DNA from 3 places in the Lysinibacillus sp. NPDC047702 genome. Region 1 is predicted to be linked to each of the others. Evidence: predicted binding sites of a transcription regulator. Region 1 holds the regulator's gene; each other region holds the start of a gene.
What was found. Region 1 encodes Rex, which represses fermentation and respiration genes when NADH is low (regulators of the CRP and FNR family bind a similar motif). Its sites were predicted from a motif close to TTGTGAAATATTTCACAA; they were not measured.

Region 1 (10,663 bases):
ATGATCCTTCGTTGGAACTTTATCTCCAGAGGAAATACGTCTCGCAATTTCTAAACATGTTGTATAAATTTTTAACTTGTCTTCCTCTGCCTCCATTTGCTTCTTAGCTGCCTCAGTTTCTCTCTTTAATTGCTCTGCCATCTTCTTTTGCCTTTCTAGCTCTTGTTCTCTCTTTTGCTTCTGCATCAATTGTTTTTCATCTTCTGTTACTTGTGTTGCTGACTTCGTTAGTTTTTGATCTGTAACTGGCTGATGATATTGGTTATATTCAATACGCATCTACTTTCCTCCTTTCTGTATTAAAAGAGCTTCTTAATTTATTATTCGGTTAAAACCGTATCAAATGAACTATAATTTTAGGAATCTTAAACATAAAAACCACCTCTTATAATTATTTACTAATTATAAGAGGTGGTTTTTATATTGAATGTTCTGGGTAGGTAAACTTTAAAAGAAAAAAACCACTTCTCATCAGATAGTAGAAATGATGAGAAGTGGTAGGTGTATTTATATTAATTGTGAGTAACACTACTTCCTAAAAGAAGTGTTGCCTTACTATATTTAATTACATCATCCCCGGCATGCCCATGCCACCCATATCAGGCATTCCTGGCGCTGCTGGGTCTGGAATATCTGCTACAACTGCTTCTGTTGTTAAGAATAAAGCTGCTACAGATGCTGCGTTTTGTAATGCAGAGCGCGTTACTTTCGCTGGGTCTACAACGCCCGCTTCAATCATATTCACCCATTCACCTGTTGCTGCGTTGAAGCCTACACCGATTTCTTCACGTTTTAGGCGATCTACGATAATTGAGCCTTCAAGGCCAGCGTTGTTTGCAATTTGGCGAACTGGCTCTTCTAACGCACGTAGAACGATTTTCACACCTGTTGCTACATCGCCTTCTTCTGCATCTGCCACATTTTCAACAGCTGCGTACACATTAAGAAGTGCAGTACCACCACCTGATACGATACCTTCTTCAACAGCTGCACGAGTTGAGTTAAGTGCATCTTCAATACGAAGTTTACGTTCTTTTAACTCAGTTTCTGTTGCAGCACCAACTTTGATGACTGCTACACCACCTGCTAATTTTGCAAGGCGTTCTTGTAATTTTTCTTTATCGAATTCTGAAGTTGTTTCAGCAAGCTGAGCACGGATTTGACCAATGCGACCCTCGATTGCATCAGCACCGCCAACACCTTCTACGATTGTTGTGTTGTCTTTTGTCACAACTACTTTCGCAGCGCGGCCTAGAGACGTAATATCAGCAGATTTAAGGTCTAAGCCTAATTCTTCTGTAATGACTTGACCACCAGTTAGGATAGCGATATCTTCTAACATCGCTTTACGACGGTCACCAAATCCAGGTGCTTTAACTGCTACAGCATTAAATGTACCGCGAAGTTTATTTACTACAAGTGTTGCAAGAGCTTCCCCTTCAACATCTTCAGCAATGATTAAAAGTGGACGACCTTGCTGTACCACTTGTTCTAATAATGGTAATACTTCTTGAATGTTTGTAATTTTTTTATCTGTAATTAAAATGTATGGGTTATCAAGAACCGCTTCCATTTTATCTGTATCAGTCACCATGTAGTGTGAAGCATAGCCACGGTCAAACTGCATACCTTCTACTACATCAAGCTCTGTTGTGAAGCCTTTAGATTCTTCAATTGTGATAACACCATCGTTACCAACGCGCTCCATTGCTTCAGCAATAAGTTGTCCAACTTCATCATCAGCAGCAGAGATGGCAGCAACCTGTGCAATTTCATCTTTATGGCTTACTGGACGAGAAATAGCGTGTAATTCTGTCAGTGCAGCAGTAACTGCTTTATCAATCCCTTTACGAATTCCAACAGGGTTTGCACCAGCTGTCACGTTTTTCAAGCCTTCACGAATAATTGCTTGTGCCAGTACTGTTGCTGTAGTTGTACCATCACCTGCGATTTCATTTGTTTTAGAAGCAACTTCTGCTACTAATTTTGCACCCATGTTTTCGTATGGGTTTTCTAGTTCGATTTCTTTTGCAATAGTCACACCATCATTTGTAATAAGTGGTGAACCGAATTTTTTTTCTAAAACGACATTGCGCCCTTTAGGCCCTAATGTAATTTTAACTGCGTTTGCTAATTTATCTACACCTTGTAACATTAATGAACGAGCTTCTTCTGAGAATTTAATATCTTTTGCCATTTGAATTTACCCTCCTGAAATGGAATATTCGTTAAGCTTCATCAATATATTTATATCAATTTCACCATACTGTTATTGTCATATGTGACAATCATTATAGGCATTCGCTTTATTACCTAAATAAAGCATTGCATTATTCAATAATTGCAAGAATATCGCTTTCGCGTAAAATTAAGTATTCATTACCCTCATATTTAACTTCTGTACCAGCGTATTTTGAGAAAATAATGCGGTCGTCAACTTTAACGTCAAGCTCTACACGTTGTCCGTTTTCTAACACACGACCTGTCCCAACTGCTACAACTTTACCTTCTTGTGGCTTTTCTTTTGCAGAGTCTGGCAGTACAATACCGAATGCAGATTTTTCTTCTACCTCGATTAGTTCAATTACAATACGATCTCCTAGTGGTCTTAACAAGTGAAACAACCTCCTATTAATTAAATGTTTGTTGAGAGTTTATTAGCACTCTATACAGTTGAGTGCTAACACAATTATTATGATAATCAATCACACTTTTTTTTGCAAGCCAGAACTTCGAAAAATTTTGTTTTCTTTCCATATTCCTCTACAATAGAAAGGTAGCATAATGAATGGAAAGGATTTTGACTGTGACTAATTCTCAAAAAGTAATTAAACATAAAAAAACAGCCCTATATGTTTTATTGATTTATATCCTCATGCAAATATCAGGCAAATGGCTGTTAGTACCATTTCATAAGCTTGTTATGAGTGCTACTGGTTTAGCTAGTAAACAAGCAGCTCCATTAACACAGGGCTGGTATATTGCACTTAGCTTCGCCATTGCGTTAATTCTAAGCTTAATCCTTACATCCCGAGATAAAACGTTTTGGGATATTTATCAAGGAAAGAAAGAAACTATACCACTGTCAATTATGTGGGGAATTATTGGTTTCTTCTTAGTTTTTATCGGCCAAATGATTGGCGCAGCTATCGAAATGGCTGTATTCGGTATCCAGGGTGGGTCGCAAAACACAGCTGATATTGTAGCTATTGCAAAAGGCGCTCCTATTGCGATATTTGCGATTGTCGTATTTGGACCAATATTAGAAGAGTTCGTCTTCCGCCGTGTAATTTTTGGATCGCTTGTCCAAACAACGAATTTCTGGATAGCGGCTATAGTAAGTGCCATTTTCTTTGCTCTTATTCATAGGGACTTTTCACATATCTTGCTTTATACAATTTGTGGATTGATTTTTGCCTTCTTATACCACAAGACAAAACGCATTTGGACGTCCATTATCGCCCACGTCATGCTGAATGGTTTTGTGACACTTGTACAATTGTATGCAGAACGATTGCAAAAGTTGCTTGAAGAACTACAAAAAATGCAATAAAAAATCAGTGGGAGCTTTTTATCCCACTGATTTTTTAGTTATTTGTCGTCAAAAATTACATTTAAAAAGCTCGATATGCATGTGCATCGAGCTCTTTATTTTTTATTGATTTAATTCTTCTATTTGTCGTCGCTGTTGTTCAAGTGCCTCTTCAACCTGTCGTTTTTGCTCAGCTTCCTGCTCTTCTTTTAATCGCATTTCCTCTGATTTCAGGTATTTTTTATAGCCAATACGTGAGATCATAATGCTAATTTCATATAGCATAAACAGTGGTATTGATACCATTAAATGCGAAGCCAGCTCGGGCGGTGCAATTATAGCTGCACACACAAATAAACCAAAATAAGAATACTTTCGAAAACGAACTAGTATTTCAGGAGATAACATTCCGATACGTGAAAAGAATAAGACTACAATCGGTAATTGGAAAAGGAAACCAAATGGTATTGTAAGTCTAAATAAAAATGAAAAATACTGTTTTATGCCAATTGTTGGCAGTACATCTAATTCATTCGATAAGCTCATCATAAATTTTAGGACATAAGGAAATAAGTAAAAGAATGAAAAGGACAGCCCTGCTAAAAACAATAAAAAAGAATACGGTATATACTTTAAGGTTGCTTTTCGTTCTATGTCTCTTAGACCTGGGCTTATAAATGCCCACAATTGGTACATCAATATCGGCGAAGAAAGAATAAATGATATTAAAAAAATAACTTGGATATAAATTGACAGTGGTGTTACTACATCAAATGAATGGAGTTCTATATTGTAGGATTCCCCAGTAATTTGAAGATATTTAACAATTGGCTTTGCAACAAAAAAGCCAGCAATCATAGCAAGAACAAAGAAAACGGCAACTATGAAAAGCCGTTTTCTTAATTCTTCTATATGCTCAATAACAGTTAGATCTTTTGGATTCATTCCTCAACATCCTAACTTACTTATCTAGTTCTTTCTTTTTCTTGTCATCATCGTCATCGTCAGCTAATCCTTTAGTAGCATTTTTGAATTCACGTAGCGTTGAACCAAATGCTTTACCGAGCTCTGGTAACTTTCTAGGACCAAAAATTAGTAAAGCGACAACTCCGATAATAACGAGGCTCATTGGACCTATTGGACCCATTTCAGCCACCTCCTCTTTATATCCATCATTTTAACGCATAATTCGCCATTTTGCTAACTAATTATATGTGAAAGTTTTTCGTCACTCTTATAGATTACTTCTTATTTTATATCATATTTCTATTTGACAGAAACTGTGAACTATACTTTGAATTATGTATTATTTTCACTCTTCCTGATTACGAATTAAATAAATAAGTGCCTGTAATTCAACAGATAAATCTATCGTTAAGAGCTGCATTTTATCTGGCACAGTAATGCGCTCTGGGGTAAAGTTTAAGATACCCTTTGCATTCATGGCTGCTAGACGGTCAGCCATTTTTTGTGCTGAACGTGGTGAAACGGTTAATATGGCTAACTCTGCGCCATATTCAGCATATTTTTCCTCCAATAAATCAGGATGAAAAACAGGAATATTACTAATCATCTTACCATCCTTTGGAGCTTTTGAATCGAATGCTACAACGATATGTGTATTATGATTTTTTTGGAAATTATATTTTAATAGAGCACTACCTAAGTTCCCCACACCGATTAACGCTACTTTTGTCGTTTCATGTTGATCTAGCGTTTGGCTAAAAAATGTTAATAAATGTTGAACATCGTAGCCATATCCTTTTTTCCCAAGTGCACCAAAATAAGAAAAGTCACGGCGAATGGTTGCTGAATCTATTTTCATCGCTTCACTTAGTTCTTTCGATGAAATTCGTTCCATGCCTTCGTGCGCAAAGTTTTGGATAAATCGATAGTAAAGAGGAAGTCTTTTAGTAGTGGCTTGTGGAATTTTTAATTCTTGTTTCAAACTTTTTCCTCCTTGTGTGTATCAAATTCGCCTAAACATATTTTAAATGATACATGCTTAATGAACTACTTACAAAGTTTATTATTTCTATTGGAGGATTTCTCTTTAGTTAATGGCGCCATTTACGCCACTAACTAAAGAGAAATCGTTTCAATCTTACATGACTGCTCGGAATAAGTAAAGCATCGACATTGCAAGCACATCGTTCATCCATTACACTAAGGAAGAATTGAGGTGTCAAGAATGATTGTTTTACAGGTCAATCAACTATATAAATCCTTCCTTGTAGATGAAATACTAAGCGGCGTTAAGTTAGAGGTTCAACATCGTGATCGTGTTGCATTAGTAGGACGAAATGGTGCAGGTAAGTCAACTTTACTAAAAATAATTGCCGGTCAAATGTCATATGATGCGGGTGATATTATTATTCCTAAGGGCATACAAATCGGCTATTTAGAACAGCACGCTGGATTAAACTCAACCTTGTCGATTTGGGATGAAATGTTGACCATATTTGAACCACTTATGGCACAAGAAAAGACTCTTCGCTCACTAGAACAACAAATGGCTGATCCAGCTGTATATGATGACTCTGTTTTATATGCCAAAATAATGTCTGAGTACGATCAATTACAACATAATTTTAAAGATGCAGGCGGCTATCAATATGAATCTGATATCCGTTCAGTGCTTCATGGCATGCAGTTTTATCCTGAGGATTACGAGAAATCCATTCGTTCATTATCAGGAGGGCAACGAACTCGTTTAGCACTGGCTAAGCTTCTCTTAAGTAAACCAGATCTTTTAATACTAGACGAGCCTACAAACCATTTAGATATCGAAACGTTATCCTGGTTAGAATCTTATTTAAAAGGCTATGAGGGCGCGATTCTTATTGTTTCCCACGATCGCTATTTCTTAGATCAGGTTGTATCGATTGTCTATGAAGTCTCACGTCATCGTGTAACAAAATATACAGGTAATTATAGTGCTTATTTGGATGAAAAAGCGAAAAATTATGAGCGTGATATGAAAATGTTTGAACGCCAGCAAGATGAAAAAGCGAAGCTTGAGGAGTTTATTCAAAAAAATATTGCACGAGCTTCTACCACAAAGATGGCACAAAGTCGCCGTAAGATGTTAGAACGAACAGAATGGATGGAATCTCCTGATGGTGATGAAAAATCGGCAAGCTTTGGTTTCACAATCGACCGTCAAAGTGGTAATGATGTATTATCTGTTGATGATTTAACAATAGGTTATAGTGCTAAAAAAATATCAAGCAGCATTCATTTGCGGACCTATAGAGAAGATCGAATTGCGCTTGTTGGACCAAATGGCGTAGGTAAATCCACTTTATTAAAAACCATTATAAAAGATTTAGCACCACTCTCTGGAGAAATTCGCTATGGAACAAATGTTCAAATTGGTTACTATGATCAGGAGCAGGCAAAGCTCACCAGCAATAAAAGTGTTTTAAAAGAGCTTTGGGACGAATGGCCATTAATGAATGAAAAGGATATTCGAACTGTTCTAGGCCGATTCTTATTTAGTGGTGAAGATGTGGATAAAGCCGTGTCCTCTTTATCTGGTGGTGAAAAGGCCAGACTTGCTCTTGCAAAATTAATGATGCAAAAGGCAAATTTCTTAATTCTAGATGAGCCTACCAACCACCTAGACTTAGATAGCAAAGAGGTCTTAGAGAATGCGTTGATTGATTATCCTGGAACATTATTATTTGTATCACATGATAGATATTTTATTAATCGAATCGCTACGAAAGTAGTTGAGCTATCTGGTGATGGTTCCTTCGAGTATTTAGGTGACTATGATTACTATCTAGAAAAGAAGCAGGAACTACTAGAACTAGCACAAATGAAGGCTACTATTAATTCTCAATCTCAAGGTCATATAGATATAGCTGAAAAAGCCTCTACCTCTAAAATTGATAAAGAAGCAAAAAAACGAGAACGCCAAATCAGGCGTACGATTGAAGAACTGGAAGGTAAAATGCAGAAGGTAAATGCTGAAATAACCCATTTAGAGGCAGAACTTTGTGATCCAGAGATTTTCACAAATCATGAGAAAATCTCACAGCTGCAAGAGGAATTATCCATTGCTAAGGAACAACATGAGCTATTTGAGTTAGAATGGCTCGAATTAAATGAAGAACTTGAAAATATCATTGTATAGTTAGATGTAAAGCCGTGTGCCTGACACATGGCTTTTTTCTTTACCCGCGCTTATATTTCATATATATTGGTCAAGTGCTATTTTTCGACAAAAACTGCCCACAGCTTTATGCACAAAGGAAATCTAGTAATACCAACATATCAACAGACTTTTCCACACTATCCACAGATTTAAATTATTTTGCTCACAGTTTTATGTGAAAAACATGCTACTATATATAGAATAACCACAAGTTATACACAAGTTATCAACAATTTGTGCATAAGTACGAATGTTCGTCGTTTCTATTTACATTTAATCTGTGGATAATTTTCTGAAAAATTTGTCAATTTAACAACAGTTCATTGTGTAATATTTCTACATATTTTTCACATATCAAAAAGAGGTATCATAGAATTTAATCTAAGACACCTCTTTCTCTATTTCCCCCAGGATTTCAGCTCCATTCCAGGGCGACCATTCATCGTTAAATTTCCTCGTATACCAGCTTCAAACATTGGTGATGCTGCTGCCCCTATCATCGCAGCGTTATCTGTGCATAGCTTTAATGGAGGGACAAAAAATGGGATACCCTCTTCAGCAAAAACCTTCTCAAGCGATGTTCGCAAGCCCTTATTAGCTGCCACACCTCCTGCTGCAATTACTTGTTTCACTTTATATTCACGTGCAGCACGTAGTGTTTTTGCAGTTAATACTTCAACTACACTCTCCTGAAAGCCTTTAGCAACCGCAGTGGGAGATATTTTTTCGCCACGTTGATCCATATTATGTTTATAATTAATTACTGCCGATTTCAATCCACTAAAGCTAAAATCATACGAATTTTCTTCAAGCCACACTCTTGGGAATAATACAGCCTCTTCCCCCTCCTGTGCAAGCTTGTCAATACGTGGTCCCCCAGGATAAGGCAAGTTTAGAACACGCGCAACCTTATCATAAGCTTCACCCGCTGCATCATCTCGCGTCTCACCAATGACATCAAAAGATCCATGCTCCTTCATATACACAAGCTCTGTATGACCGCCGGATACAACAAGTGCCAAGAGTGGGAATTCCATTGGCTGGACAAGTGCATTTGCATAAATATGCCCTGCTATATGATGAACACCAATAATCGGTAAATTGTTAGCGAAGGCAAAGGCCTTTGCAGCATTAATTCCTATTAACAATGCACCTACTAGACCTGGTCCTTCTGTAACTGCAACTGCATCTAAATCACTCGGTTGCATATTTGCCTGAGCTAAGGCTTCTTCAATGACCACCGTAATTTGTTCAACATGATGGCGAGACGCAATTTCAGGTACAACTCCGCCAAATCGTTTATGACTTTCTATTTGTGAGGCAACAACATTCGAAACAATTTCGGAACCATTTTGAATAATTGCTGCTGCTGTTTCATCACAGCTCGATTCTATTGCTAATATCATTCGTTTTTCCATTATAAATTCACCCACATAACAAGGGCATCCTCCCCATTATCTGTATAATAACCTTTTCGTAAGCCGCCATCTTGAAAATCTAACTTTCGATAAAGATTTTGAGCAACAGTATTCGTTACTCTCACCTCTAAGCTCATGATTTCCATCTCATTCTGTTGCGCAATTCGCATAGATTCTCGCATTAATCCTTCACCTATTCCACGACCACGGGCTGATTCTATAACAGCAACATTCGTAATTTGCGCAGCGTCTACCACCATCCACATGCCGCAAAAACCAATTATGCTGTCATTTTCGTCTATAGCTAACACATAATGTGCATATTGATTTTCATGTACTTCATAATAAAAAGAATCTAGCGTCCATGGCGCAGGGAATGTAGCAAGCTCGATCGCATATACAGCTGGAACATCGTCAGAAACCATTTTACGATATGTTATCTTACTACTCATCCGTTTTCACCTTCTGTTCCTTTAGCCAGTTCGCCTCTGCCTCTGCAATACGTTTGTATTGTGGGATAAAGTGATGAACTGCATCCACACTAGGTAACTCTAAGGTCGATGCTAATCGAATTATTTCACTTGCTCGGGGCAAATCATAACTAAAAGGTGCACGATGAGCATCATCACCTAGTACTTCTACGATCTTGGACCAAAATATAGCTACATCAGCCCCAACAAATAAAACAGGTGCCTCCAGAGTTTTTAAACGTGCTAATAAGCTATCAATATGGTCATGATAGTCATCAAATATGGTCTCTAGTTTTGAACCCTTATAAACAGCCGTATATACATTGTTTCTTCGCGCATCAAAAATTGGGCAGATGAATCCCTCATATAATGCAGCATTTGCAGCTAATGCTTTTAAGCTTGATATCCCAATGAGAGGCTTTTGTAGTGTCCATGCTAGCGTTTTGGCCAGTGTTACACCAATTCGGACTCCTGTATATGAGCCTGGCCCCTCAGATACCGCAATTGCATCTAACTCGCTTGGCTTTATGTTGATTCGTGCAAGCACATTCTCAATAGCAGGCATCGCTCCCGCTGAATGTGTTAATTTTATATTTTGTACAATCTCTGCAATCACTTGTCCATCCCTCACAACAGCAATAGACAGCGGTGCATTCGCCGTTTCAATCCCTAACCAAATCATTTCATTAGCTCCTCACATAATGCCTCATATCGCTTTCCACAAGGTGTTAACACAAATCGTCGTTGATTTTCTCCAATCCGGTAAATCTCTATTCCTAAACGCTCCTGTGGTAAATCTTGTTCAATGAGATGTGCCCACTCTACCACCGATACAGCATCTCCGTAAAATAGCTCGTCCCAACCAAGATCTTCATCGCTTTCTGCTAAACGATAAACATCCAAATGATTAAATGGTAAACGTCCCTCGTATTGCTTCACAATCGTAAATGTTGGACTATTTACTGTTTTTTTTATACCCAGTCCCTTTGCTAAGGCCTTTGTAAATGTCGTTTTTCCAGCACCCAAATCCCCCTCCAACGTTATTGTATCCCGGGCTTCTAGTAAGTTGGCAAGATTCAAT
Region 2 (10,663 bases), on a different contig from region 1:
CCAAATAAAGAATTTTCTAGCATAAATTCTGCATCGGACGTTTTACCTTGTCCTGTTTGATGGAAGAAATTATCAAAATACATTGTATTCTTATCTTTTGTTAATGAATTTAAAAATGGTGTAACTTCTTCACCGTTTAATTTATAGTTGATAAGAAAGTTTTGGAATGATTCTAAATGTAAATAGATAACGTTCATGCCTTTTGCTGCACCAAAATATTCTGCATTAGGTTTAGCATAGTTAGATTTTGTATAGTTAATCACTTCTGTAATATCACTACTATCCGCCAAAGCTCTCTGTGAAGATGCTTTCATCGTTTCTACTGAATCATAAATCGTATAGTTATACATTCCTAAATATTTCACAATATAGTTTCTATCAAAACCTCGCGTTAATAGTTGCGGGCGACTAGTTTCTGCTAGCCCTAAATTAAGGATTGATACTACTAACGCAAAAGCAATGATTGTCATTGCTTTTTTATAACCAAAACGATTGGTATCTTTTTGTATTTTTCTTGAGAATCGTAGGTAAAACATTAAAAATACATCCACAAAGAACAAAATATCATAAGGCTTTATTAAAGAAAGAACACTACCACCTAAATCTCCAAAGTTCTGCGTTTGGGAAAGTGTAGGCAATGTAATGAAATCACTAAAGAATCGGTAATAAACAATATTGGCATATAAAACAATAGACATCAAAGTGTAAATTATAACTAGTGATGTATATTTTCGTTTTCCTCTAAATAAAAATGAAAATCCTAGAAATAGCATTGCCGAGCCTAGTGGATTTATTAGTAAAAGGAATTGTTGAATGACTCCTTCCACGCCTAGGTCAAATTGTGATAGTTGACTGATATATGTTTTAATCCATAGCATTAAAACAGCTAATAAATATATTCCTAAAAAGTTGTGTAATAGATCATCTTTTTTACTTACTAGATTTCTCATTTTTGCACCTGCCTTTTACTTATCTAAATTTAAATCTAAAAATAAGTATTGCATTTTAAAAAATGTTACTTCACAATAACTTTTTTTGCAGCTTATGTAGCTTACTCCCCATTTAGATTTCTGTCAAGCTGTTAATATCGTAAAAGACAATTAGTATAATTATTGCCAATTCACATAAATTCTGTAATAAAAAAACCTTGCAAATGTTGGTTTTTTAACTAACATTTGTTGTTTTTTAAGTGGCAGAATGTCAGCTCTTGCGCTGTCCTCAGTTCAGTCTAATTTCCAATACTTTATTTCAGATGAATTTTCATATATTATGCATAATACCAGGTCAACATATGGGAGGATAATATCTTTGTTTTCCTAGTATATATCGATTGTTTTTGCAAAAATCCCTTTCAATAAACAAATTTTAATCATCATAAACCTTCCCATAATTCGTTCATATCACTTTACTTCCATCTTTTACAGTCCCACTTCATTCGCTCAATAAATTCAACCAAAAATATCTTTATTCATTTTTCAATACAAAAAGAACGAATTCCTTTAATAAGAATTCGTTCTTGATAAATGATTATTATATTAACTCCACACGTTTGTTAGCAAACAAAGCCAAGTACTGTTCGGCATTAGTGATAGATAGGAAAATATGTCAGTCCCCTGTCATTCTTATTATCTTTGGGCTAACGTCTAAATACGCATTAATGCGCCATTAGGCTTTGCTAAATCTTGAACTGTTATCTGGTTCATTTTACAAAAATGTTTAAAAAATTGTTGTGCCAGCTCTCGTTCCTCTGTGTTACTTTTCAACGAAACTATATCAAGTAAAATTTGAGCCATCCATAAATTATCAAAATAACGGTATTTACCTGTATTCCATGTCATTTTGTCAGGGGATTTTTTATCTACATAATATTGCCAAAAAAGTAGCTGATCCGATTCCTGTTCTGTAAGTTGGATTCTGTATTTTGAATGAGCAAGAATATTTCCATCTTCACAAAGCTTACCGATAAAATCTTCATTCACCATATAGACACCTAAGATATGTCTGTCTTTTTCAGGCATGCCGGAATCTATTGCTGTTAACAGGACAGCACTATTTTGATGCAAGCGGATGGGTTTGTTTGGCTTCCCCTTGTTATTACCACTTTTTATTGCGCCCGAAAAAACCTTCCACTCTGAAAAAGAACTATTTCGTTCTTCTGTGTCACACCTAAAAACCATTTGTGATTCTGGATGAAGTTTATGATGTTTCATAAGTTTTTCGTGCTCTAAGCGAAGTTCCTGGTATTTTCGTTGTAGTTTTTTTTCCTCTTCTTTCTTCCGTTCTTCCTCCTTTCGTTCCATCTCCTTTTTTTGTATTATTTTATCAAGTGAATTAGCATCACTTTTATCATGTAGTTTTAGGTGCGTTCCAAATACATCAGGGAAAACAAACATTTTATTTTCCGATGCGAAATGTATTTCAATACTAGTTTCATTATGTTTAACTATACTACCCATGCCAAAACGCTTGTGTGTAACTTTCTTATTGATTAGATTCATTATTCTAGTCCTCCTTATGAAATAAAAACTCAGTTACTATTAGATAGTAAATTAATAATTTTATTCAACTAACTTCCTTTAATGCTCACATAACTGTTTTAATTTTTTTCTTCGGCTTAAAAAAGGATAATAAAAAAACGTATCCAAATTCTATCTGTAAAAAAGGACAGCGGAATTCGAAATACGATTTTAAAAAAACAATTGTAAGACTATTATAACATTTTTTTATAAATTTACAAATTTATTATTGACAATATATTTTATCATGAGGTAAAATTAAAATTTATTCTCTGAATTCCCGTGAAATAGCTATGAAATAAAGCCCTCCAAAAAGTCGCAAAACTTCTGGAAAGCCCCTATAAATAACTACTTGATTACCGGTGATAAGCATAGGAAGTCTTCATGATATAAAATCAATACAAGCAATTCCTTTCCTAGAAAAGAAACGGATAGATTAATCTATGTACTAATCATATATGCTGAACATTAGATATTTCCAATTAAGTTCCATATAAAAAGACCCCAATTTCGCAAAAGTTATTTGCAAGAAGATCAGGGTCTGGATTGAGTATGTCTACTTTTTCAAGTTATATAGTATAGCTTTAAAATTTTCGGTATCGTATGCGAATTACGTGTGTACCAGGTATATTATGATAACTCCAACCACGCAACCGCTTCACAATGTGTGGAGTGTGGGAACATATCGACAGGTTGAATTTCCTGTGTTTGATAGCCACCATCCTCCAAAATACTTAGGTCGCGTGCAAGTGTGGCTGGATTACACGATACATAAACAACTCGCTTTGGACGTTGCTCTAAAATGGTTTTTAGAAGTGCTTCATCACAGCCTTTACGCGGTGGGTCTACAACTAGGACATCGGCTTCTTTGCCTTCCTTATACCAGCGTGGAATCACTTCTTCTGCTGGGCCTGCCTCAAAATACGTATTTGTAAAGCCGTTCAGTACTGCGTTACGCTTTGCATCTTCAATAGCTTGTGGGACAATTTCTACGCCCATAACTGCCTTTGCTTTTTGAGCAAGGAATAAAGAAATAGTACCGATTCCACAGTAGGCATCAATTACTCGTTCGTCACCCTGTAGATCAGCATAGTCTAGTGCTTGTTTGTAAAGAACTTCAGTCTGTTCAGGGTTTACTTGATAGAATGAACGAGCTGAAATTTCAAAGCGTACATCACCAATTGAATCAATAATTACATCCTTGCCCCATAGATTTATGGTTTCATCACCAAAGATGACGTTTGTTTTGTCGCTGTTGATGTTTTGCATTATTGAAGTGATATTTGGTACAAGCTTTTGTATCGTCGCAACGGCTGCCTCTTTTTGAGGGAACTTTTTCTTTTTGGTTACGAGTACAACCATGACTTCACCAGTTGCACGAGCTTTACGAATGACTATGTGACGTAGCATCCCCTCATGTGATAGCTCATTGTATGGCTGGATACCTATTTTCGCTAATTCCTTTTTCAAGCCTGCAAGAATAGCATCCGCCTCACCTGTTTGAATTAAACAACGCTCCATATCGACAATGCTATGCGTTTTAGTTTTATAAAAACCTGCAATTGCTTGTCCTGCTTCATCTATGGAAAAAGGAATTTGTGCTTTATTGCGGTAATGCCAAGGCTCTTCCATGCCTTTCACAGGAAGAACAGGTGCATCAATTTTACCTATGCGTTGCATAACGTTCCTTACCATATTTTCTTTCCATTTTAACTGCCCCTCATAGGATAAATGCTGTAATTGGCAACCACCACATTGCTGGAAATAGTCACAAGGTGCTCCCACGCGGTCTGGGGACGGCTCGATAATTTCTACAACTTTGGCAAAGCCGTAATTTTTTAAGGTTTTCAACACATGAACTTCTGCCGTTTCATTAGGAAGTGCGCCTTGAATAAATAGTGGATAGCCATCGACCTTTGCGACACCATTACCATCATGTGTTATATCTTCTATATAAACTGTTAGTCGATTATTCTTTTTCACGGGTGCTGACATTCGTACATCCTCCATTTCAATCTTCTTATTGTAGCATGTGTTGGCGGATGAAAAAAGAACAAGGCTTATTATTGTAGGAACTATCTGATGAGCAGAGTAAATCTGATTGGCGTAATTTACCTAAGTGAATACATCTGCAGCTGAGCGAAACTCCACTTTACTTGAGCGGATATTTCTCCAACCTGAGCAATTCTCCTATTTACCTGAGCAATTTTTTCTCCAACCTGAGCGGGTCTCCTCTTTACCCGAGCAGATTCTTCTCCGACCTGAGCGGTTCTTCCCTTTACCTCAGCTATCCTGATTGACCATCCCCGCCCTGCCGAAAAAAGAGCCGCTATTCGCGACTCTCTTCTTGCTCTTTTGCTATATGATGATCTTTGGGAGCCCACCAGAATGCTGCGACAATTCCTAGAATTACTACAATAAATGGCGCATAAAACATAAGAAATTTCTCCATTATTCTTTCCTCCTATGCGTGATTGTCTTCTTTTCCTGTCACGTAATTTTTGTTAAATAGGAATAGCTTCATCAATAGATAAAGTGACGGAATAAGCAGACATAGACCTAAAATAAACGCAATCACAAGAGCGATTGCCATTTGTGTGCTGGTGAAGCTATCGTAAATTGTTAAATACGGGTACAGTAAATATGGATATTGTGCGATACCGTAGGCAAAGAATGCCACTGCAAATTGTGCAATCAATAGTCCTACAGCAAGACCGTAATTTTTTCGCATCCATATTAATAACACCGTAATAATAAATAGGATTGCTGAAATGGCAAACAGCCACCATAATTCAACCATATGATTATAGCTCTCTGGGTTGATGGATTTCATTTCATACACAATGCCTAGCGCACTAACCATTAAAGGTGCGGCCCAGATAAGCGCATATTTTCGCATTAGGTTTGTGGCTTCCTTATCCTTTGCTTTGTGGGCATACCATGTTAAAAATACAGCTGAAATATAAAGTACAGCAGCTATGCTCAAAACGACAATACTCCAAGCAAATGCACTTGTGTAGAGCGTCCAATAATTTAAGACGGGCTGCCCATTTACAATATCAACATATCCGCCACCAGCAATTGCAAATACGACGGATAGAGAGGCTGGGATTAGTAAGCCTGCCACACCATATGTCAGTGTGTATCCGATATGACCTCGTGAGCCGTATGATTCAAACGCATAGTAGGAGCCTCGTATTGCTAGCAGCACGAGTGAAATACTAACTGGCACAAGTAAAATCGTTCCATAATAAAAGGCTGTTTGTGGGAAAAACCCTACAATCCCGACAAAGAAAAATACTAAAAAGACATTCGTTACTTCCCAAACAGGCGATAAATAACGCTTAATAATATTCGTTAAAATATGATTTTTCCCAATGAGTAGACTATAGGCGTTAAAGAAGCCTGCTCCAAAATCAATCGATGCAACAATGACATAGCCGAATAGGAAAATCCATAGTACTGATATACCTAAAATCTCTAAAGTCATAGGAAATCACCACCTTTTTCTGAATGGCGATCTTCAATTTCACGTTCAATTGGATTCTTTTTGAACATACGAACCAATACCACAATACTTCCTACTGCCAATACGGCATAGACACCAGTAAATAATAGCATCATTAAATCTACATGGTCACTCGTAGTTGCCCCCTCTGGTGTTCGCATTAAACCATATAAAATCCAAGGTTGTCGCCCAACTTCTGCGAGCCACCAGCCTGCTTCAATAGCTATAATGGAAAGCGGTCCTCCTGCAACAATAATCCATCTAAACCAACGTGTGTGGATAAACTGCCAGCTACGTGCTTTCCCCACTACATAAAGCAGTGAAACAAGCACCATGAACATGCCAATAAACACCATTATATTAAAAAGATAGTGAATATAAAGTGGTGGTCTGTCTTCCTCTGCAAATTGATCTAAGCCAATAACCTCTGCAGTTGGGTTATTATGAGCCAATATACTAAGGGCATACGGAACCTTTATGGCATATTTCACTTCCTCACCATCTAACACACCAAAAAGTATAAGTGAGGCTTTATCTTCTGTTTCAAAATGCCATTCAGCGACCGCTAATTTTTCTGGCTGGTATTCTGCTAAGTACTTTCCTGAGAAATCTCCGATAATTGCTGCTGCAATAGAGAAAATCAGACCAATCTTCATAAGTAATAATAATGATTTTTTATGGTACTCATGCTTAGAACCTCGAAGCATGCGATATCCTGCAATAGCTGCTAAGACAAATGCTGATGTCATATAGGCTGTCACAAGAACATGGGCTACCTTTGTTGGCATCGCTGGATTAAACATTGCTAAAAAGGGTTGAATATTTACTAGCTGCCCATCTACAATATCAAAGCCCTGTGGTGCGTTCATAAATGCATTGACAATTGTAATAAACACAGCAGACATGGATGCACCTACAGCTACAGGAATTAGCAATAACATGTGCTTTTTCTGACTATCAAAACGATCCCATGTGTATAAATAAATTCCCAAGAAGATGGCTTCAAAGAAAAATGCAAACGTTTCCATAAAGAGTGGTAACGCAATTGTTTGACCAGCAAGTTGCATAAAGTTGGGCCATAATAAAGATAACTGTAAGCCTATTGCTGTTCCCGTAACTACACCAACTGCAACAGTAATGACAAAACCACGTGCCCAGCGTCTAGCCATTAAAATATAATGCTCATCGTTCTTTCTATACCCAGTCCATTGAGCAATCATAATCATTAACGGAACACCAACACCAATCGTTGCATAAATAATATGGAACGATAATGTTAGCTCAGTTAATGCTCTACTCCAAAAGACTGCTGATTCGTTAATCATCTCATTGCCCCCCTAACTTCCAAATATTCTTCCAAGTATGGAAAGTAGCATGATAATTGCAACACCGAAGCTTAGCCAAATGAGCTTTCTTTCCTGTGACTTATACAAAGGCAACACTTCCTTTCCCTTAGCTATACCCCCATTTTCCACTATTACAACGAAAAAAACCTTTAAAATGGACCGAAATTTCAGCCTATTATAAAGGTTTCAAATTTTGTTCAAGTAATATACGCACATTTGCCAAACATTTTTCTTAATTCATTCACAATCAACATTCACCATGGATTTCAATACATTATTGTGAATAATATCCAAGTTATAAGTGGTTTTTTAGAACCATAATTAAATAAAAAATTAAACCTTAAATCAGGTGACTTTTATTCGTTAATGAGTTCCTTTCACTATTGAGTGGTTCGGTATCTTTTTGAGCTTCTTCTCCTCACTATTAAGCGATTCGGCGTTTTTTGAGCTACTTTTTCCCATATCAAAAAAGATACGATCTCCTTTTTTGAGCTCTTCCTTTCACTATAGAGAAAAAATATCCAAATTGTTCCTTCAATACTTAAAATCAAATGAAAAGCTCTCTTGCACTGGATTAAGCACAAGAAAGCTCCTTGGTTTAATTATTCAATTAAAATACGATCTTCCTCACGAATATCTGCAAGTGGTACAAAAATTTCAATATGGCGTTTTAGGTTTTCAAACGTGGCAGGCGCATCCCCACCGTATTCGCCATCTAGATTTAAATGTATTTCATCTTCTGTCGTTACTTTTACCACACTTGCTTTTTTATAAATCACTCGATCATCATTTAAATGCTCGCCTCTTAAAGCCATTGCTGCCAGCTGAATAAATTCAGGAAGGCTTACTTTTTTCAATACTAATAATGTAAAATATCCATCATTGATACTTGCGTCTGGGGCAAGCTTTTCAAAGCCGCCCACTGAATTTGTTAAACCACATAAAAACATCATCGCATCTCCATCGAATACTTCACCGTCATATTCAATACGCATGTGAGAAGCCTTGATGGATGGAATCATTTCTACTGCTTTTAAGTAATAAGCTAGCTGTCCGAGCATTGTTTTCATTTTGCTCGGTACTTCGTAGGTTAACTCGGTAATGCGACCACCCGCAGAAATATTGATGAAATAGCGTTCCCCATTTAATAAACCTACATCCACTGGCAACGTATCGCCCTTTATAATAATATCTACAGCATCTTCAATATTTCGGGGAATGTGCACGGCACGGGCAAAGTCATTTGTTGTGCCCATCGGAATTAAACCAACTTTTGGTCGTTTTTCGAATGAGCTCACACCTGAAACAACTTCATTTAATGTGCCATCTCCACCAACTGCAATAATGATATCAAAGCCACGTTCTACTGCATTTTTTGCCGCAATGGTTGCATCGCCTTCACAAGTTGTTGCATGACAAGATGTCTCATAGCCTGCTACCTCTAGTTTTTCCAATACTTCTGGTAGATGCTTTTTAAATACCTCTCGTCCAGATGTAGGATTATAAATGATTCTTGCACGTTTCATAACATACCTTCCTGCTTCATAAGATTCTACTTCATTCAACGAATTATTCGCTGAAATGTTGCACTATTTTTTAGACACAGCGTACTCCATTAACGACTATTCCCACGCAGCTGTCACTTGATTTTTAAAATCCTCATAAACAAATGTCCAATAGGATTGATTCGTTATATTTTCCTCACGAATTTCCGCATATAATGCCTTTTGTGCATCTTCAAATGCAGGATCTTCTTTATCAGGCAGCCCTGCTCGTTTGCTCACTACTAGTTCCTGTAATTGTGGTGCACGAGGTCCCCATTTGCCAATAACCTGTCCAGCATTATCTAATAAAAGATAGATTGGAATAGCACGACCGCCATTTGTTAAATAGCGATCAATTAAATCTGTATCCTCATCACGTAGTACAGCACGCATATCTAGACCTGCTGCTTCTGCAACTCGGCGAATAATCGGATTGTTTAGCATAGCATCCCCACACCAATCCTCTGTAATCGTTAAAATTTTAGGCTGCTTGTTTTTTAGCAGCTCGACAAAATCATCATTTGTTGGCACTTCGAAGCCATCATAAATACGAAAGCTCTCCTCTTTTAGCGTTGTCATATTATCCATGTATTGCTGAATTGAAATTGCTTCATCAAAATATTGTTGCTCTGTTTTCATTGTAGGTATCCCCCTAATTTTTTATTTTCTATTCTATATTTTGCTATGAATACTCTTTTTAGACAACTGTAAAGCTTTATAAAAATAATGAACTTCTTTATTTATAACCTATTATCTATAGATAAGCTATTTTATTACAAAACAACTTGCATAAAAGTTAAATTAATACATCTTTTCGATATTAAAAGATGAGGTGTATTTAATTGAAACTAAATAATTTCTCGTTATTCCGAGGCGTAATGAATAAAGATGCTTCGAAAGCAAATATGTCAACTATGAAGCAATTAAGTCAATATAATCAATTATCTAAAGGCTCAATGAAAACTTTAATTAGATACAGGCGAAATTTCTCTCGCTAGCCGACAACAGCAAGTCACTAACCAACAAGCACCACAATCGATCACTACTTTACAAGGTCAAAAAATTCAAGAGATACAGGAAAAAATAATGTTCTTGAATTTACTGATGGCGCTAACTATCGGTTTAATTATAATGGTGTAACTGCAGTGATGAAATGCTACTATCATCATTCTGGCTCTATTCTAGGTCCCGCCATAACGGATATGGGAGAGCATTTTGGTGTAGAGGCTTCATCTATCTATTCTTCAAAAGATTATAAAAATGTAGATAAAATTGCCGAATTCTTTTCAAGTCTCACAAGTAAATCTGGTTTAATTGGTGCAAGGTATTGGTATTCTAGTGAAGAAGCATTAGAGATATGCAAAAGTGTTGGCATTGAATCAGGTTGGTTTACGGTGAAAAGTAGTGGTGCGTCTGTGGAGCATTATTTACGTGAAGACGGGAAAATTTTTGCCGGACGTCAGATGGTGGATGGCCTTAATGCCTTTATGACAAATAATTTACTTGATATTGGGTATAGGAGGGAGAAAAAATTACAATTGGGAATACTACCTATGAGGTGGACGAAACGGGACATATTCAATTGCCGAAAGATGCAGCTGTATTCCTTTCCTATAACTTAGATCCTGTTTATACAGAACGGCAACGACTTGCAACGATTAAAGAAAATTTAACGAAAGCTCAGCAATTAAAAGGCGAAGGGCAATCATTTAATACGCCTACACATCGCTATTCGCTTTATCAGGATGG
Region 3 (10,663 bases), on a different contig from region 1:
CGAGCTAACGATGTTTTCCCAACACCTGGAGGACCTGCTAAACATAAAATTGGACCACGTAAAGAATTTTTCAATTGGCGTACAGCTAAATATTCTAATACGCGTTCTTTTACTTTTTCTAAACCATCATGGTCACGATTTAAAATACGCTCTGCGTGAGCAATATTCATACGATCTTCAGTCGAGTTTGTCCATGGTAGTGAAATAAGCCAATCAATGTAGTTACGGATAACACCACTCTCTGCACTAGCCCCAGGTAACTTTTCATAACGATCTAACTCTTTAAGCGCTACTTCTTTTGTTGTTTCTGGCATACCTGTTTCTTCGATTTTCTTGCGTAATTCAGCTACCTCACCTGTTTTTCCTTCACGGTCTCCTAGCTCTGTTTGAATAGCTTTCATTTGTTCGCGTAAGTAATATTCTTTTTGTGTACGTTCCATCGATTGCTTTACTTTTGTATTAATCTTCTTCTCAAGATCCAGTACTTCTTGCTCATCGTGTAAACGAATAATTAAATGATCTAAGCGCTTTTTGACACTAAGCATTTCTAACACTTCTTGTTTATCAGCAATCTTAAATGGCAAATGTGATGCGATGATATCAGCCAAACGTCCTGGTTCTTCAATGTCAACCACTGTATTAATGGTTTCAGTTGTTATTTTATTTGAGGATTTAGCATATCTTTCGAAATATGTTAACAACGTACGCATTAAAGCCTGTGTTTCAACATCCTTATCAATCGATTCCTCCTTGATCTCTACATCAACAACCGTATATTTTTCCAAAGCTCGATAGTTATTCCAAGTAGCTCGTGCTACACCTTCTACCAATATACGCAACGTTCCATTTGGTAATTTTAGCATTTGCTTGACGTATGCCATTGTACCAATTGCATATAAATCTTGCTCTTCAGGTTGTTCATCATGCATTTCCTTTTGTGTTACTAGCAAAATCAATTGGTCCTCTAACATCGCTTGCTCTAGCGCTGCTACAGAACGATTTCTACCCACATCAATATGTAACACCATCGACGGGTATACTAAAAGGCCACGTAAAGGTAATAATGGTACATTTGTTGTTTTTTGTATTGTCACCATGCGGGTATTCACCTCCGTCAAAATTTTCTTGTTCACATCCCGCGCTACTAGTATGTGTCTAAATAGCCGATTCACACTAGTTAATCAAACGAGCCAAAAATTACAACTAATTATTATTGGTTTTATGTATGAATGAATAAAAAGCTGACTGTCGATCTGTGCGAATATTGCACAATCGAAGTCAGCTAAATTACTCTTTATCTCATAACCATTAGACTTAGTCACGTCTGATTGTTATGCTGAAGTTTTCGTGTCGCTACCTTCATCGAGTTCAGTGCCATCTTCAAGAAGCAATTTCGGTCTTTCTTTATCCGTAATTGTTTTTGCAGTAATGATACATTTTTTCACATCTTCACGTGAAGGTAGTTCGTACATTACATCAAGCATTGTTGACTCAATAATTGAACGAAGTCCACGTGCACCTGTTTTACGCTCAATTGCTTCTTTGGCAATAGCTGTTAGGGCACCTTCATCAAACTCAAGCTCAACACCATCTAGTTCAAGCATTTTTTGGTATTGCTTTGCCAATGCATTTTTGGGCTCCGTTAATATTTGTACAAGTGCAGTCTCGTTTAATTGCTCTAGACTTGCAAGTACCGGTAATCGACCGATGAATTCTGGTATAAGCCCAAATTTTAATAAATCCTCTGGAATTAGCTTTGCCATAATGGAGCCTTCATCCACGTCTACTTTGTTTGGATCTGATCCAAAGCCGATTATTTTCTCACCCTGACGACGTTTAATAATGGATTCAATTCCATCAAACGCTCCACCTACAATGAATAGTATATTGGTTGTATCAATTTGTAAAAACTCTTGATGTGGATGCTTACGTCCACCTTGTGGCGGAACACTTGCAACAGTTCCTTCTAAAATTTTAAGGAGTGCCTGCTGTACCCCTTCACCAGATACATCTCGTGTAATAGATGGGTTCTCAGATTTACGTGCAACTTTATCAATTTCATCAATATAGATGATTCCTTTTTCTGCACGCTCAATATCATAATCTGCTGATTGAATTAATTTTAGTAAGATATTTTCAACGTCCTCACCAACATACCCTGCTTCTGTAAGAGAAGTAGCATCTGCAATTGCGAAAGGAACGTTTAAGATACGCGCTAATGTCTGAGCTAATAATGTTTTCCCGCTACCAGTTGGGCCGATTAACACAATGTTCGATTTTGCTAATTCAACATCATCAATTTTACTATTTGTATTGATGCGTTTGTAGTGATTGTAAACCGCAACTGCTAAAGCCTTTTTAGCACGTTCTTGTCCAATTACATACTCATCTAAAATCGCTAAGATTTCTTTAGGTTTTGGAATATCTTGGAATTCAATTTCTTCCTCAACGCCTAGTTCTTCTACAACGATTTCTGAACAAAGCTCAATACATTCATCACAAATATACACACCGGGTCCTGCAACTAATTTACGTACTTGCTCTTGTGGCTTTCCACAGAATGAGCATTTTAAATTGCCTTTTTCATCATTAAATTTGAACAATATGTTTCACCCCTATTCAAGCAACAATCTTACAAGATTATTGAACCTTTATCAAATAAATTGTCTGCATCATTTTACGCCTGGCAATTATGCTATAGATTTTTAATTACTGAAAGACGTATTTAGTTTTGTTATATTACTATTTTTTTGCATAGCCATCAAATATTTAGCCAAATAATTTTATTTTAAAGCGAGTTACTATGCATACGCTTTACTGTAATTCCAAAAAACAGTGACTAGAAATCATACTATTATTGACTCATGATGGATACATCGCAAAGCCTTAAAGTAAAAAGCTACAAACCTTTAATTAGTTACTTAGCCTTTATAATCTATACCATTCACCTAGGCTTAACCTTATTCAGAAGAGGAAGTGTGTTGTCTATGGTGTTTCAAAACTTAGTTCGTTAAGCCTCATTTTGAAAGTTCAGTGAAGCTCCAGCTCTACTGAATAAAGTTAAAATTTAGCACCGTATGAAAAGTCAAACAATACTATGTATTTTAGAGAAGTGGAAGAACCGACAGATTCTTCTTATGGTGAGATTAGTTTAACATCATCAAATTATTTAGTGTCTATACCTAAAGGGGTCTTAGCTTTCCAACTAAAGAAAGAATATGTGATAAAACAAGGCACGGTATAATGCCGTACCTTGTTTTCTTTTATCTATCCAGTTACAAAAAAATCCTATTCAGTAATTTTAGCGTTTTCTACTAAAAATTCAACTGTTTTTTGAATTTTAATGTCATTTTCTAGAACTGCTGTGCCGCCTAATGCACCTGTAATTTGATCTTTTGTCATGTTAAATTGAGCAGCCATTTTTTCTAACTCAGCTTCAATATCAGCTTCAGTAGCTTCAATTTTTTCAGCTTCAGCAATAGCTTCAAGTGTTAAAGATACACGTACACGACTTTCTGCTTCTTCTTTCATTTGACCACGTAAGTCTTCTTCAGATTGACCTGAGAATTGGTAGTATAGATCTAAGTTCATACCCTGTGTTTGTAGACGTTGACCAAACTCTTGTAACATACGATCAGTTTCAGAGTTAATCATACCTGCTGGTACTTCAAAATCAGCATTTTCAGCAGCTTTTTCTACTAGCTCATCACGAAGAGCTGCATCAGATTCTGCTACTTTTTGTGCTGCAGTTTGTTCTTTAATTTTAGCGCGTAAAGCTTCTACGCTTTCCACTTCTGGATCTAATTCTTTTGCGAATTCATCATTTAACTCAGGAAGAACTTTTGTTTTAACTTCTTTCACTGTTACTTTGAAAGTAGCTTCTTTACCTGCTAATTCAGCCGCATGGTATTCTTCTGGGAATGTAACAACTACATCTTTAGATTCGCCAGCTTTCACACCTGTTAGTTGCTCTTCAAAACCAGGAATGAAAGAACCTGAACCGATTTCTAGTGGATAGTCTTCACCTTTACCACCTTCAAAAGCTTCTTCACCTACGAAACCTTCAAAATCGATCACTGCAGTATCACCTTCAATGATTGCTTCGTCTTCTTTTATTTCAAGTTCAGCTTTACGAGCTAACTGGTCTTGAATTTGTGCATCTACTTCTTCATCAGTTACTTCAACTGGAAGTTTAGCTACTTCTAGACCTTTGTAGTCACCAAGTTTTGGCTCTGGTTTAACTGTTACTTGGGCTGAGAATGTGAAATCTTGACCATGTACGAAGTTTTCTGTTCCAGAGATTTCTGGATAATCAACTGGCATAATTCCAGCTTCATCGATAGCCTTTGCATAAGAATCTGGAACAATGATTTCTAAAGCGTCTTGGTATAGAGATTCAATACCAAAGCGTTGTTCAAACATTTTACGAGGCATTTTACCTTTACGGAAACCTGGTACGTTAATTTGTTTTACAACTTTCTTGAATGCTTGGTCCATTGCTGCGTCTACTTCTGCAGCAGGTACTTCAATTGTAAGAGTACCGATATTACCTTCTTGTTTTTCCCATTTTGCTGACATGTATAAATACCTCCAAATAAATAATCAAGTTTAAATGTTAGACAATTCATTCGTAACTACGATTTTGACAACCATTTTAGTATAACATAGATGCGTATAGTTTCAACTTATTTCATACCTCATGTAGTTCTGTTAGTTTTTCTAACATTTGTAAAAATTCGATGAGTTCATAGTCCATTTCTTGTACTTTTCCGAGCATAGATTGCACAAAGTCAATATAACTATAGGCAATATCATCCGCTTCAAATGGGTGCCATTCAAATGGATATGTTACAATGGCATGCTTTGCCATTAAATATTGTACCATTTCCAATGTTGTTGGGTCTTGCTGTAATTTATTTTCAATTATTTTTTTCACTTCACTGTACTGAGGTAACTGATTTGGTAATACCAAATTGATTGGATTTATCACCATTGTTTGTTCAAATTTTGACACTGTAATATCAATAGATACTTCTTGTTCAACTAATAATATGAGCGCTAAGCTCTGAACAAACGGATGAATAGTTGTACATTCGATAATAGCTTTTAAAGCTGTTTTTAATTGTCGCACATTTGTATCCATTAAACGATGTAACCGGATAGATTGTTCATCAGGTGTAAGCGTACTGAATTTCAGTAGTTCATATTCTTGGTCTTCTATTAATTGTTGTGCATCTTCCTTTTGTTGAAGTTTTCTTGCCACTTCTTGATTTATGCTTTTTAATCGTTGAAATTTTTCAATCTGTTCTAGTGGAAGCACATCTTCCTCAAGCAATGTCGTAATTAACGATTCCACTTGATGGTACTCCTTTAACTGCATACATACCGTAATATATAATTCCATTATTTCCACGTACAAAGTCGTACCCATTGCAAGCAATTGCTCACAAACATCTTTAGCTTTGTTATACGACTTTAATTCATATAAAGCATAAGCATATGCACTTAATGCTAATTCATCTCCTGTTTCATATAAAAATGCTTTTTCAAAGCTGGCTACTGCCTCTTTATATTGAAAATTTTCCGCATATTTATGTCCTTCACGTATTAATGTCTGAACAGCACCTGGAAAAACAACAATATTGTCATGTTTTATAACATGTCGTTTTCGCTTTGTCATTCCCTCACCTCTTTACTACTATTTCACTACACTTTAAAAGGTCGACTCTTCACCAGAATTTGAAATTGAAATGACACATGGTATCCCTCTATCCATAAGCAAACCGATAGCCTTTTCCAAGGTGCAGAATTCTCGCATTTTCCCAGAAGCTTATGCACCACTATGCTATTACAACTTCTTAAATCGCGATCAATGCTTATTTTTAACAAAAAATTCTCTACTTTTGCATTCATATTTTGTAATAAATTGTATTATAATTAATAATAACTATTATTTATAAATCATTGCAGACCTTTGTTTTTCTGCATGTACTAAAATAAGTTCTTCACAAGGAGTGGAATACATGCAATTAATGGATACAGTTAGTGAGTTTGAAAATTGTATCTCTCCAACATTTGAGGCACTATCAATAAAAGTTATTTCATATTCTACAGCGGATGGTCCACAACGAGATTATCCGATCGAATTTGAAATTCTTACTCGCACAAAGGTTGATTCATACGTACAAGAAGCTATTACACATATTATAAGTATCCAAGGTTACATTCCCGGCTCCATTTCAATTGGACATCAACGAGAGTCACTTTTTATTGTTCCCCAAAGTGTACACATTGAATGCAACTATAAACTTCTTAGTATCGACAAAAAAGATATGCAGCAAATTTTACAGCATCCACAACCTAACCTTCATTACAGTGAATGGTTAATAGATGCCATTAAAAACGCAAATATTCTTGTAGAATTAAAAACAAATCAGCGTACAGTTACAGATTGGCCAATTGGCATTAAATCAGCTGTAATCTTGTAGTTAGAGCCAGACATACTTAAATAGGTATGTCTTTTTTTGTGTCTTTGAATAAGTTTATCCTTTTTGTGGCGTTTCTATCATATCAACTTTCTATAGATTCTGGAATTCCCATTGTAAATATGCTCCTATATCACTAGAAAATTTTACAATTTCATTAACTTATCAGTAAAAGGCGCTATTACAAACAAAAATGTTGTGATGATGATAAAATGCTTTTATGGAAGATTATTAAACTCCGGGGGAAATAGCTATGAATATTAAAGATGCATTGAAGTCTTTTTCTACTATGACACTTACCACACGTCAAGAATTTATGATAAAAAATGGCGATTGGTTGTTACAAGAAATGTTAGTCAATATTGGTTCACCAGATGCTGAATTACGGGACCAATTAATATACCGCACTTTTATTGAATTACTGAGTGATAATTTACTGACTACACAGCAGCTACAATCTTTATTTGACACAGCTACTAGTGACAACTACTTATTTTTGAACATAGGGGAAGAAATGAAAGATAGTGTCTTTACACGATCATTTTCCGCATTACTGATTGCTGGGATACTGTCTAAGGATGCTACACTACAAATACTAGACGCCAATCGACTGCAACTTTATTTTCAAAAGATAGGACGGTATTTATTATTAGAGAAAGATACACGAGGATTTGTTCAAGACAAGGGATGGGCTCACAGTATCGCACATGGTGCCGATTTAGCGACCATGACGATTAAACATCCTAAGTTCGATTTACAGCATGCACCATCAATCTTACATGCATTAAAGCTCGTTTCTTGGAAAAATACTGTCTATGTAAACGACGAGGAGGAACGCTTAGTTACTATCATTGAAGCTTTGCTAGATCAAAACTACTCTGAAGAAGCATTAATAGAATTCGTTCAGCAAGCTTTCGATAAATTTGAAATGCATTTAGTAACACAAGGATATAATGAAAGCTTTTTTAGCGGGCGTACATGCACTTTAAATATCATGAAAACCTTATACTTTGCATTAAAAATGAATAATCGATCTCCTCAGCTACAAAATGCCATTTATGGACAAGTTGCAAAATGGCTAAAGCTTGGTGCCTAATTCCTCAGAATTTCAGATAGCAATCTTAGATTTCTCTAAGAATTGCTATCTTTTTTAGCACATATTTTACTTTTCGAGCAAAATATAAACATCCCAATATTTGTATATTCATGAAGTTATATAATTATTTCAACATAATTATTATTCCATTCCAAATTCCACCTTTATAATCATTCCTTACATTGAAAATTTATCCTTTTTTATCCTCAAATCAACTTTTGATGTACTCCTTTTTTCTACAAAACGCAATCAAAATGTTTCACCCTCTTTGATTCCGCGCATATTTTATTACAAAATGACGTCCAAAATGTGAAATGATATTTTCACAAAAAAAATCATTTACTTAGGTAAATATCACAAACTCAGTATTTTCAACGTTTCAACAGTGTTTATTTTACTAAGTCTTAAAATACCAATATTAAAATAATGTTTTTTGTTCAAAAAATGTTCATATTCACCCCCTTCTTACTATTAAATTTATAACAAAATAATTTTTTTTCTGTAAAACGGGGCGTATAATCCAATGTGCAACAACGACATTTGTGTTGATCGATTATGGCACATTGTCTTTAATTCGATTGCACAGATTTATGGCTTTGCAAACGCTTGCACTAGACCAATCAAACACTAGACTCAATGTTTCATAATGAACCATGCCATTGTAAGTACTTTTAGGACTTTGATTGGTACACCAAATAAAAGAGGTGACCTTATTTACTCATCTATTTATAAATGTGAACTTTTACATGAAATTTATGAATAGCCGTTCTATAGAAAGGAGTCAAACATGAAAAAGAAGTTTAGCTTAATGTTCTTAGCATTTAGTGCCCTTGCCATTCTTGCTGGATGTGAACCGCTAACAATTTTAGATCCAAAAGGACCAAATGCTAAAACATTATCAGACACAATTATTTTATCCATTATCACAATGGCCTTTATATTATTAGTCGTATATGTACTTTTAATATTTATGCTAACAAAATATCGTGCTTCAAAAGCACCTGCTAATTATGAGCCGCCTCATGAAGAAGGCAGTCATTTACTTGAAATTACATGGACAGTTATTCCAATTATTATTGTAGCGTTTTTAGCAATCGTTACTGTTAGAACAACAAGTACAGTAGAAGCCAAGCCAGAAGGTTATGACAATCAAGAGCCGCTTGTAATTTATGCCTCATCTTCTAACTGGAAATGGCATTTTAGCTATCCAGAGCAAGGAATTGAGACAGTAAACTACGTAAATCTTCCGATTGATCGTCCAATTGAATTTAAATTGTACTCTTTCGGACCAATTACAAGTTTTTGGATACCTCAATTAGCGGGTCAAAAATATGCAATGAGCGACATGTTGACTACTATTCACTTAGCAGCTGACGAGGTTGGTTCATTTATGGGACGTAACTCCAACTTTAGTGGTCGTGGATTTGCTGAAATGGAATTCGAAGCACAATCAATGACACAGGAAGATTTTGATAAATGGGTTTCAGATGTAAAGGCAAATGAGAAACCATTAACAGAAGAGAAATTTGATGAGCTATTAAAAGCTGAGCATGTTGGTCGTTCAAGCTATTCATCAACACACTTAGAATTTAGCCCTGCTCCTATGGAACATAGTGAACATATGAACATGTCTGACGATGAAATGGATCACTCTGAGATGAACCATGAGAACCATTCAACAGATTCACAAGAAAATTCTAATGCAACACATTCACATTAATTTTTAAAACTGAAAGGAGCGCATCCAATGAGTATGGAAGAAGTTTTCCATCCAATGCAAGAACCGATGATTTTAGCGGCAGCTATTAGTATCGTCGTTGGAGCAGTTGTTATCTTTGCTGGCCTTACTTATTTCAAAAAATGGGGCTATTTCTATAAAAACTGGCTTTCAACTGTTGACCATAAAAAAATCGGTATTATGTATATCGCTGTAGCGCTTTTAATGCTTTTCCGCGGTGGTATTGATGCATTGTTAATGCGTGCACAAACGGCGGTTCCAGACAACGGCCTTCTAGATGCACAACACTATAATGAAATATTTACAACACACGGTTTATTAATGATTTTATTTATGGCCATGCCATTCGTAATTGGTTTAATGAATATTGTTATCCCACTGCAAATCGGTGCACGTGACGTAGCCTTTCCACGTCTAAATGCAGTTAGCTTCTGGTTATTTGCAGCTGGTGCAGGTTTATTAAACCTATCATTCATCATTGGTGGTTCTCCAGATGCAGGTTGGACTGCCTACTTCCCGCTGTCAGGGACAGAGTTTAGTCCTACTGTTGGGAACAACTACTATTCTTTAGCTCTACAATTATCAGGTATTGGTACGTTAATGACCGGGGTAAACTTCATCACGACGATTATTAAAATGCGTGCACCTGGTATGACATTGATGAAAATGCCAATGTTCACTTGGTCAATTTTAATTACAAACGTTATTATCGTATTTGCATTCCCAGTGTTAACTGTAGCACTTGCATTAATGATGCTTGACCGTCAATTTGGTACACAGTTCTTTGCCATGCAAAATGGTGGTATGGACATGCTTTGGGCCAACCTATTCTGGGTTTGGGGACATCCTGAAGTGTACATCGTTATCTTGCCAGCTTTCGGTATTTTCTCAGAAATCATTGCAACCTTTGCACGTAAAAACTTATACGGTTACAAATCAATGGTTATGAGTATGGTTGTTATTTCATTGTTATCATTCCTAGTTTGGGCCCACCACTTCTATACAATGGGTCACGGTGTCATGGTAAACAGTGTATTCTCTATTACAACAATGGCAATCGCAGTTCCTACTGGGGTTAAAATCTTTAACTGGCTGCTGACAATGAGGCACGGGAAGATTCAATTCACAACTCCAATGCTTTATGCACTTGGCTTTATTCCGATCTTCACAATTGGTGGGGTTACAGGGGTTATGCTAGCAATGGCAAGTGCCGACTATCAATATCATAATACGATGTTCTTAGTTGCCCACTTCCACTATGTATTAATTCCAGGAACAGTATTTGGTGTACTTGCTGGTTACCACTACTGGTGGCCAAAAATGTTCGGTTTCCGTTTAAATGAA

Region 2: a site for Rex is predicted at 7,600-7,617, ahead of ACQKIM_RS24300 (cytochrome ubiquinol oxidase subunit I). Genes of this name have one in related genera too.
Region 3: a site for Rex is predicted at 8,314-8,331, ahead of qoxA (cytochrome aa3 quinol oxidase subunit II). Genes of this name have one in related genera too.

Annotation. Positions count from the first base shown of each region.
Region 1 covers NZ_JBNNMG010000076.1:12,300-22,962, forward strand. The annotation lists gene ACQKIM_RS24215 (hypothetical protein) at 1-279, opposite strand, end outside; gene groL (chaperonin GroEL) at 566-2,197, opposite strand; gene groES (co-chaperone GroES) at 2,331-2,615, opposite strand; gene ACQKIM_RS24230 (CPBP family intramembrane glutamic endopeptidase) at 2,789-3,553, shown strand; gene tatC (twin-arginine translocase subunit TatC) at 3,656-4,477, opposite strand; gene ACQKIM_RS24240 (twin-arginine translocase TatA/TatE family subunit) at 4,494-4,679, opposite strand; gene ACQKIM_RS24245 (redox-sensing transcriptional repressor Rex) at 4,845-5,480, opposite strand; gene ACQKIM_RS24250 (ABC-F family ATP-binding cassette domain-containing protein) at 5,724-7,673, shown strand; gene tsaD (tRNA (adenosine(37)-N6)-threonylcarbamoyltransferase complex transferase subunit TsaD) at 8,093-9,112, opposite strand; gene rimI (ribosomal protein S18-alanine N-acetyltransferase) at 9,112-9,564, opposite strand; gene tsaB (tRNA (adenosine(37)-N6)-threonylcarbamoyltransferase complex dimerization subunit type 1 TsaB) at 9,557-10,264, opposite strand; gene tsaE (tRNA (adenosine(37)-N6)-threonylcarbamoyltransferase complex ATPase subunit type 1 TsaE) at 10,261-10,663, opposite strand, start outside.
Region 2 covers NZ_JBNNMG010000077.1:124-10,786, reverse strand. The annotation lists gene ACQKIM_RS24325 (LTA synthase family protein) at 1-950, opposite strand, end outside; gene ACQKIM_RS24320 (malate synthase) at 1,644-2,498, opposite strand; gene rlmD (23S rRNA (uracil(1939)-C(5))-methyltransferase RlmD) at 3,147-4,511, opposite strand; gene cydS (cytochrome bd oxidase small subunit CydS) at 4,846-4,968, opposite strand; gene ACQKIM_RS24305 (cytochrome d ubiquinol oxidase subunit II) at 4,981-6,006, opposite strand; gene ACQKIM_RS24300 (cytochrome ubiquinol oxidase subunit I) at 6,003-7,349, opposite strand; gene ACQKIM_RS24295 (diacylglycerol kinase) at 7,973-8,896, opposite strand; gene ACQKIM_RS24290 (thioredoxin family protein) at 8,993-9,553, opposite strand; gene ACQKIM_RS24285 (hypothetical protein) at 10,060-10,536, shown strand; gene ACQKIM_RS24280 (hypothetical protein) at 10,497-10,663, shown strand, end outside.
Region 3 covers NZ_JBNNMG010000012.1:60,946-71,608, forward strand. The annotation lists gene lon (endopeptidase La) at 1-1,097, opposite strand, end outside; gene clpX (ATP-dependent protease ATP-binding subunit ClpX) at 1,332-2,603, opposite strand; gene tig (trigger factor) at 3,289-4,578, opposite strand; gene ACQKIM_RS08800 (CDC27 family protein) at 4,691-5,680, opposite strand; gene ACQKIM_RS08805 (hypothetical protein) at 6,024-6,488, shown strand; gene ACQKIM_RS08810 (DUF2785 domain-containing protein) at 6,739-7,581, shown strand; gene qoxA (cytochrome aa3 quinol oxidase subunit II) at 8,369-9,301, shown strand; gene qoxB (cytochrome aa3 quinol oxidase subunit I) at 9,329-10,663, shown strand, end outside.